2 regions of the Pseudomonas sp. NPDC089422 genome follow, and region 1 is predicted to be linked to the other one. Evidence: riboswitches for the same ligand, from Rfam matches in the RefSeq annotation. Region 1 holds a riboswitch; the other holds the start of a gene.
What was found. A riboswitch is a leader RNA that binds a small molecule or an ion and turns the genes downstream of it on or off. The one in region 1 is predicted to bind thiamine pyrophosphate.
Positions count from the first base shown of each region.

Region 2: another riboswitch for thiamine pyrophosphate. It lies ahead of thiC (phosphomethylpyrimidine synthase ThiC); the one in region 1 lies ahead of ACIPZ8_RS25395 (TenA family protein).

Region 1 is NZ_JBIVHW010000016.1:137,952-142,365, forward strand. It holds gene ACIPZ8_RS25390 (Ig-like domain-containing protein) at 1-2,104, opposite strand, end outside; TPP riboswitch at 2,357-2,471, shown strand; gene ACIPZ8_RS25395 (TenA family protein) at 2,551-3,198, shown strand; gene tenA (thiaminase II) at 3,195-3,860, shown strand; gene ACIPZ8_RS25405 (hypothetical protein) at 3,874-4,068, opposite strand; gene ACIPZ8_RS25410 (DUF6708 domain-containing protein) at 4,211-4,414, opposite strand, start outside.
Region 2 is NZ_JBIVHW010000002.1:378,767-383,180, reverse strand. It holds gene cytX (putative hydroxymethylpyrimidine transporter CytX) at 1-751, opposite strand, end outside; gene thiC (phosphomethylpyrimidine synthase ThiC) at 928-2,808, opposite strand; TPP riboswitch at 2,964-3,070, opposite strand; gene ACIPZ8_RS05370 (TolC family outer membrane protein) at 3,232-4,414, shown strand, end outside.

The sequences.
Region 1 (4,414 bases):
AGGGTTGCACGACCAGTTGCATGACCTTGCCGACCACCGGGTCGCCCTTGTCCCACTCAGGCCCGTTGCTGGTCTGCTTGATCACCGCCTTGTACTTCTCGGACAGCACGTCGGCCAGCGAGATGGGCTGTTTCGGGCCCTTGCCGGTTTCGTGCTCCATGATGTTGACGATGTACAGCTTGTCGCCGACCTTGATCCCGTTCTTGGCGAAGTTGATGATGATGTCGTAACGCTCGGCGATGCCTTGCAGCGGCATGATCGCGTTGTTGTCATCGGTCTTGCCGTCGCCGTTGAGGTCCATGGTGCCGTCGAACGGCACGGCGTGTTCCATGATGTTGCCGTCGTTGGCGATCATGTGGAACGGCACCCGGGCGTACGACACGTTGGAGCCGGAAGGGCCCTTGAATTCGCCACTGTTGCCGGCGATTTCACGTACCACGGCAAACTTGAAGTAGCGCGATACTGAGCCGTTGAGGATACGGAAGCGGTAGCTGCGGGCGCGGACCTTGAGCTTGGGCTGGTACTGCCAGTTGACCAGCACCTGGTCGCCGAGGAAGCCGTCGGTGTTGAACGGGTTGAACCACAGCTGGCCGTTCTGATCCCAGGCCTTGTCGGCGATCACCAGGTTGACGTCGTAGTCGCGGTTGCCCCACGGCATGGCCGAGCCGCTGGGGAAGCGCAGGTTGACGCCGTCCTGCAGCGCTTCGTTGCCGCGGTCGATGGCGCTGTAGTAGTTCATCATCACGGCGTTGCCCTTGTAGACGTTCTGCGCCGTGAAATCCATCATGTGGTCGTGGAACCAGTGGGTACTCATGGTTTCGTGCCAGTCGCCACGAATCTTGATGCTGCCGTTCTCGCAGGTCTTCAGCCCTGGATTGGCGTCGTTGACGAACAGGGTTTCCCCCGGCGAGCAAGGGAAGGCGGCGCGCGGGTCCTCGGCACGGGTGTTGATGGTGTCGTAGCCAGCCAGCTGGATCGGCCAGCGGTAGTCATAGTACTGGCCAGGGAAGAAGTAGGCGTTGGCGAAGCCATCGCTCTCGGCCGGCGAGTGACCGTTGTGCTCGTGGGTGGAAATGGTGTGCAGGCCGAAACCGGCGTTGGCTGCCGGGTCGATCGGCAGCGCGTTGTAGTGGCGCATCAGCACCGGCTGGCCATAGCGAACCATCAGCAGCTTCGGCGGGAAGGTACCGTCGAAGGTCCACAGCGATTTGTGGTTCTGCAGCGGGAAGTTCGGGTGGAAGCGGGGGTCGATGCCCTTGGTGGTGCCGAGGGTGGTCGGGATGTCCGAGGTCTGGTAATACAGCCCGCCCGGTGCGAACTCGCCGACGGCATAGTTGTGCAGCTGCTTGCGGTCACGCAGCCCCTGGTTGATGCGTGCGCCTGCCTGTGCAGTCTTGAACGCCGCCTGGGGATAGAACTCGTTCCAGCGCTGGTGCGACCAGCCTTTTCCTGGCGGCCGGCCTTCCGCCGGCGAGCCGACCGAGTTGCGGTTGAGGAACAGTTCGATCTGCGCCTTCCACGGGTTGCGGTCAAGGGTGTTGGCGTACTGGGTCGGGAACGGGTACAGGCCCGGCTGCTTGAGGAAAGCCTCCAGGGCATTGCCGTTGGGGCTGCTGCGGGCGACCACGTCTGGGTCTTGCGCAGGGGCTGCACCCAGTGTCGGGACCGGGAAGGTCAGGGCAGGCGGCGGCAGGTTGGGGTCGAGTTTTTCCGGGCCGAATTCCTCGAACAGCAGCAATTGCTGGGTGAACGGCTGCGCGCCGAACAACGGGCTCGGCTTGCCGTTGGTAGGGTAATTGCGAGAAGTCTGCAGCGCGGGCGGCAGCACGTTGTCGACACGGTTGGTCGAGCGATCGCCATACACCCCATCTTTGAGTTCCAGGGAGCCCTCGTTCGCTTCGGGCAGGTTGAACAGGTTGAGCAGCGCCGGGGCGGGGTCAGCCGGCTGGTCATCGTAATGCGACGGGTCCGTCGGCGGCGGCTGGCTGACATCATCCAGCGAGGAGGCCATGGCTGAGATCAGCCCAAGGCTGAGCATCAGCACGGTCACGGCAGACAGTTTGAAGGCGTGGCTGTTGGGGTGGATCACGGCAGGTGTTTTCATTGCCTGGTGCCTCGCTCGCGGCTAAATGGCTATGGGCCATCAATGGCGTATTGCCGGGTTTTAATGGCCTGAGCAACGGCTGTGCCAACAGATGTTTCGGTAATACTTTGTTAAACAACTCCTTGTGGCACCTGAGGCGCGCTAAATAACAGGGTGTCAAAGACCGGGTGTAGGCCCCCGAAACTGGGCATGGTGGGGGCCCAACTCCGGTGATGGAGTGGGTGACAACCGGCGCTTGGCGCTGTATACCTGTTGCCCACCAAGGGGAGCCCGGCAACGGGCTGAGAAACCGCTGGCAGCTGCAGCGCGGTGACCCTTCGAACCTGATCCGGATCATGCCGGCGAAGGGATGGGACTGCCGACCTGCCTTTTTGCCGGCCTCACTGCGAGGCCACACCATGCCCAGCCGCAACGGTCTCGCTGTCATGCCCAAGGGGGACAGCACCATGACCGAACGCTTCCATGAAACCCTGCAACGCCAGAACCAACCGACCTGGTCGGCCGCCGTCGGCCACCGTTTCGTCACCGAGTTGTGCGCAGGCAGCGTGGCCGACCCGATCATGGTCCGCTACCTGGTCCAGGACCACCGCTTTCTCGACAGCTTTCTGACCTTGCTCGGTGCCGCCATTGCCACCGCCGACACCTATGAGGCCCGCCTGCGCTTCGGCCGCTTCGCGGGGATGATCTCCAGCGACGAGAACACCTATTTCCTGCGTGCGTTCGAAGCGCTGGACGTCAGCCCGGCGCAGCGCACCGAGCCGGCAGACACTGCACCTACCGCCGGTTTCAAGGCCATCATGCGCGAGGCTGCGGCCACCCGTTCCTATGCCGCCGCGCTGGCAGTGCTGAACGTTGCCGAAGGCCTGTACCTGGATTGGGCCCTCAAGGCACCCAAGCCGTTGCCGGCCAACTTCGTCCATGCCGAATGGATCACCCTGCACGACAACCCGGCATTTTGCGATTTCGTTGCTTTCCTGAAGTCCGAACTGGACCGTGTCGGCCCCCAGGAGGCTGCATTGGCCAGTGATTTCTACGCACGTACCGTTGAACTGGAGCTTGCCTTCTTCAACGCCATCTACACCGAGGAGGCGTGAGCATGGATATTTTCGCGCGTCTGAAGGCCGCCACCGCCGGGCAGTGGCACAGCTATGTCGACCACGACTTCGTGCGGCAGATGGGCGAGGGCACGTTGTCGGAAGAAGCCTTCCGCACGTACCTGATCCAGGATTACCTGTTCCTCATCCAGTTCGCCCGCGCCTGGGCCCTGGCCGCCTACAAGAGCCGCCTGCCAGCGGATATCCGCGCCGCCCAGGCCGGCTTGGCGGCGATTCTCGACGAGACCGAACTGCACTTGCGCCTGTGCGCACGTTGGGGGTTGTCGCAGGCCGATATCCAGGCGGCACCCGAACACCAGGCGACTGTGGCGTACACCCGTTACGTGCTCGACTGCGGCGCGGCCGGTGACCTGCTCGAACTGCATGTGGCGTTGGCGCCGTGCGTGATTGGCTACGCCGAGATTGGCCGCACATTGGCGGAGCGCATTGGTGACCTGAGCGACCACCCGTACCGGGAGTGGATTGGCGAATATGCCGGCGAGGGTTACCAGGGCGTAGCAGCGGCGGCTCGCAGGCACCTGGATGAACTGGCGGCGCGGAGCATGACCGAGCAGCGGTTTGTGGAGCTGGCACAGATCTTTGGCCAGGCTTCGCGGCTGGAGGCTGATTTCTGGCAGATGGGGCTGGATGGCGTTGACTGAGTGCCGATTGGCTTCAGTCGGGCTGTTTCATTGAGGTTTTGTGAATTGCCGTGCACATGTACCGCACGGCGATTCGATCGCGCTCAGGCAGGGTGCGATAGTGGTCGATGAGGTTGACCTCTTCCTTGTTCAGGCGACGCAGGAACAGGCGTTGGTTGAATGAGGTGAAAGCGCGGAGGATGCGGATCAGAACGGAATCGATTGCCATGGAATCGCCTTGCATGATTGTGGGCTCTCGTCCGTGAGATTTTCCCTACTTTGTCAGGGGATAAAGGCGAAGTCTAGCGATCTGGGTCAAGACTTTGGTTGATTGGGCTGCTGCAGGCAGCCCAAGGTTTTGCAACCGGTGCTCATTTGCGCTTTCGCTTGCCGGATTGACTGGGGGCTTCCTCGAACGCCTCTGGCGGTGGCGGTGCTGCGCGAACGTTGAATACGCTGCAGATGACGTACCAGCAGATGGCCACTGACAGGTTGTAGGGAAACAGCACTGCCCAGAACGGTAGTTGCCAGTTCTTTTTGCCTTGCATCTCTCCGGGCTCGCCAGTGCGCCAGGG
Region 2 (4,414 bases), on a different contig from region 1:
GCCAGGTATTGCCGATGAAGTAGCCCACAACGGTTCCGCCGAATACATGTTTGCCGTTACGGGCGAAACGCGAGTAGTCGGCGATCAGCGGCAACCATGACAACGGCATGGCGATGGCAATGTCGAAGCCCACGGCCAGCGACATCGAACCATCCCCGGCGCGGTTCCACAGCCCGGCCAGGTCGGCCTTGGCGAACAGGTTCCAGGTCAGCCACAGGCACGCCCCCAGCAGCAGCCAGATACCCCAGGCACGCAGCACCTTGCGCACGAACGCCAACGGGCCGCTGACCGCCAGCAGGGTGGCCAGGCCACCGAAGCACAGCGTCCAGAGCATCGGGCTGTTCCAGGCACTGTCTTCGCCGAACGCCCGCGCGCCCAGCAAGCTGGCAGCATCGCGCATGACAATGATCTCGAATGCACCCCAGCCCACCAGTTGCAGCAGGTTGAGCAGTGCCGGCAAGCGCGCGCCATGTTTACCCAGGCTCAGCTTCAGGGTGCCCATGGCCGACAGGCCGGTGTCACTGCCGATGACACCGGCGGCGCCGAGCAGCAGCACACCGACACCGGTGCCAAGGGCGATGGCCAGGACCGCGCCGGCCAGGCCAAGGCCAGGGGCCAGCATGGCGCCGACCTGCAGGACCATCAGGCCGATGCCGAGGGAGAACCACAGCGAGAACAGGTCGCGGGCGCCGAAGATGCGCTGGTGGGTGGGGACCGGGTGGTCGGGGGAGAATGGGCTGGGGGTGGTCATGCTTGTTGGCACTCGGCAAAATTTTTGATTGGACACGGTCGTTGTAGGAGCGGCCTTGTGTCGCGAAAGGGCCGCAAGGCGGCCCCGGCGAATTCAGCGGCGAAGCTGAAAACCTGGGGCCGCTTCGCAGCCCTTTCGCGACACAAGGCCGCTCCTACAAGGGGTCAGCCTTGCAGTCAGACTTTGTGGTACAGCTGGCTGCCTTCCTGGCGGAACCGTTCGGCCTGCTCGCGCATGCCTTGCTCGACCGTCACGTCCACAGCCTCGATCTTGGCCGCGTATTCACGCACTTCCTGGGTGATCTTCATCGAGCAGAACTTCGGCCCGCACATCGAGCAGAAGTGCGCGACCTTGGCCGACTCCTTCGGCAGGGTCTCGTCGTGGAAGGCGCGTGCGGTGTCCGGGTCCAGGCCGAGGTTGAACTGGTCTTCCCAGCGGAATTCGAAGCGTGCCTTGGACAAGGCATTGTCACGAATCTGCGCGCCCGGATGGCCCTTGGCAAGGTCGGCGGCATGGGCGGCGATCTTGTAGGTGATGATGCCGGTCTTGACGTCATCCTTGTTCGGCAGGCCCAGGTGCTCCTTGGGCGTGACATAGCAGAGCATGGCGCAACCGAACCAGCCGATCATCGCCGCACCGATACCGGAGGTGATGTGGTCGTAACCCGGAGCGATGTCGGTGGTCAGCGGGCCGAGGGTGTAGAACGGCGCCTCGTCGCAGCATTCCAGCTGCTTGTCCATGTTCTCCTTGATCAGCTGCATCGGTACGTGGCCAGGGCCTTCGATCATGCACTGCACATCATGCTTCCAGGCGATCTTGGTCAGCTCGCCGAGGGTTTCCAGCTCACCGAACTGGGCGGCGTCGTTGGCGTCGGCGATCGAGCCCGGGCGCAGGCCGTCGCCCAGCGAGAAGCTGACGTCATAGGCCTTCATGATTTCGCAGATCTCGTCGAAGTGCGTGTACAGGAAGTTCTCTTTGTGGTGCGCCAGGCACCATTTGGCCATGATCGAGCCACCACGGCTGACGATACCGGTGACCCGCTTGGCGGTCAGCGGCACGTAGCGCAGCAGCACACCGGCGTGGATGGTGAAGTAGTCCACGCCCTGCTCGGCCTGTTCGATCAACGTGTCGCGGAACAGCTCCCAGGTCAGGTCCTCGGCCACGCCATTGACCTTTTCCAGCGCCTGGTAGATCGGCACGGTACCGATCGGCACGGGCGAGTTGCGGATGATCCACTCGCGGGTTTCGTGGATGTGCTTGCCGGTGGACAGGTCCATGACGGTGTCCGAGCCCCAGCGGATGCCCCAGGTCAGCTTGGCCACTTCTTCCTCGATCGAGGAGCCCAGGGCACTGTTGCCGATGTTGCCGTTGATCTTCACCAGGAAGTTGCGGCCGATGATCATCGGCTCCACTTCCGGGTGGTTGATGTTGGCCGGGATGATCGCGCGGCCACGGGCGATTTCCTGGCGAACGAATTCCGGGGTGATTTCTTTCGGGATGTTGGCACCAAAGCTGTGGCCGGCATGCTGCTCGTTGAGCAGACCCGCGGCCCGTGCTTCCTGCAGCTTCATGTTCTCGCGGATGGCCACGTATTCCATCTCGGCCGTGATGATGCCCTGGCGGGCGTAATGCATCTGCGAGACGTTGGCGCCAGCCTTGGCCCGGCGCGGGTTGCGCACGTGGGCGAAGCGCAGCTTGGCCAGTTCGGCATCGTTCAGGCGCTGCTGGCCGAAATCGGAGCTCAGGCCGTCCAGGCGCTCGGTGTCACCGCGCGCGTCGATCCAGGCCGAACGGACATCGGCCAGGCCCTTGCGCACATCGATGATGACGTTGGGGTCGGTGTACGGGCCGGAGGTGTCGTAGACCAGTACCGGCGCATTGCTCTCGCCGCCGAAGTCGGTCGGGGTATCGTCCAGGCTGATTTCACGCATGGGCACGCGGATGTCCGGGCGCGAGCCTTCGACATAGACCTTGCGCGAACGCGGGAACGGTTGCACGGACTGCTGATCGACTTGCGCCGATTCGCTGAGGTTGATCGTTTTTTCTTGTTTGCTCATCACAGGCTCTCCAGACGGCTTCCTAGCAGTGGAATGTCGGGGTGAACCTGAATGGCGTGGACGCACCCGTTGACGGGTGCAGTGCCGGATATGGGGGTGCCTGAAGCTGCATGCAGCTGCGACATTCCCGGACCTGGCACAAGAGGCTCCCCGGGAAGGCGAGCAATCTTGTTCCCTACGCAGGCGCTAACCTGATCAGGTTCAACGGGATCCGCACCTCTGCGATCTCAGCCTTTGCTTCAAGGCACCCCGACAAGAACATGCGCAGTCTAGACTGGAGTGGTCGGCAAAGCCAAGCGGGTAAAACGCAGGGGAGATGAAAGGCGCAACCTATGATTGTTGGCGGGTGCGCATGGCACTACACTGGCCCGTCGCTCGATACTCAACAGTTCAGTAATTAAATTTCGTACAAGGATTGCCTCTATGCTGCGCAAACTTTCACTGGCGATAGCCGTGTCTTGTGCGTCCAACGGAGTGGTCTGGGCAGCGGATATGCCCACGACGGTGAAGACCGATCTGGTCAGTGTTTACCAGGAAGCGGTCGACAACAACGCCGATCTTGCTGCCGCCCGTGCCGATTATGGCGCCCAGAAAGAAGTGGTGCCGCAGGCCCGCGCCGGCCTGCTGCCAAACCTCTCGGCCGGTGCCGAGATGCAGAATACCCGCACCAAGCTCGACCAGCCTTCGACGACCTTCAACCGCAGCGGCAACAGCTGGAGCGCGACCCTTGCGCAACCGATCTTCCGCGCCGATCGCTGGTTCCAGCTACAGGCTGCCGAAGCGGTCAACGAGCAGGCAGCGCTGCAACTGTCGGCTACCGAGCAGAACCTCATCCTGCAGACGGCGCAGGATTACTTCACCGTGCTGCGTGCCCAGGACAACCTGGCGGCGACCAAAGCCGAGGAAGCGGCGTTCAAGCGCCAGCTGGACCAGTCCAACGAACGTTTCGACGTCGGCCTCTCCGACAAGACCGACGTGTTGCAGTCCCAGGCCAGCTACGACACCGCCCGCGCCAACCGAATCGTCGCCGAGCGCCAGGTACAGGATGCCTTCGAGGCCCTGATCACCCTGACCAACCGCGAATACAGCTCGATCCAGGGTGTGGTCCACACACTGCCGGTAAAGGTGCCGACCCCCAACGACGCCAAGGCCTGGGTGGAAACCGCCGGCCGCCAGAACCTCAACCTGCTGGCCACCAACCACGCCGTTGCCGCCGCCGAAGAAACCCTGCGTCAGCGCAAGGCCGGCCACGCCCCGACCCTTGATGCGGTGGCCCAGTACCAGAAAGGCGACAACGACAACCTGGGTTTCAGCAACTCGGCTGCACTGCCCAATGTGCATTACAGCGGTGACGTTGAGCAGACCACCGTCGGCCTGCAGCTGAACATCCCGATCTACAGCGGCGGCCTGACCAGCTCGCAGGTACGCGAGGCCTACCAGCGCCTGAGCCAGAGCGAACAGCAACGCGAAAGCCTGCGCCGTCAGGTGGTGGAGAACACCCGCAACCTGCACCGTGCGGTGAACACCGATGTGGAGCAGGTGCAGGCGCGCAAGCAGTCGATCATCTCCAACCAGAGCGCCCTGGAAGCCACCGAGATCGGCTACC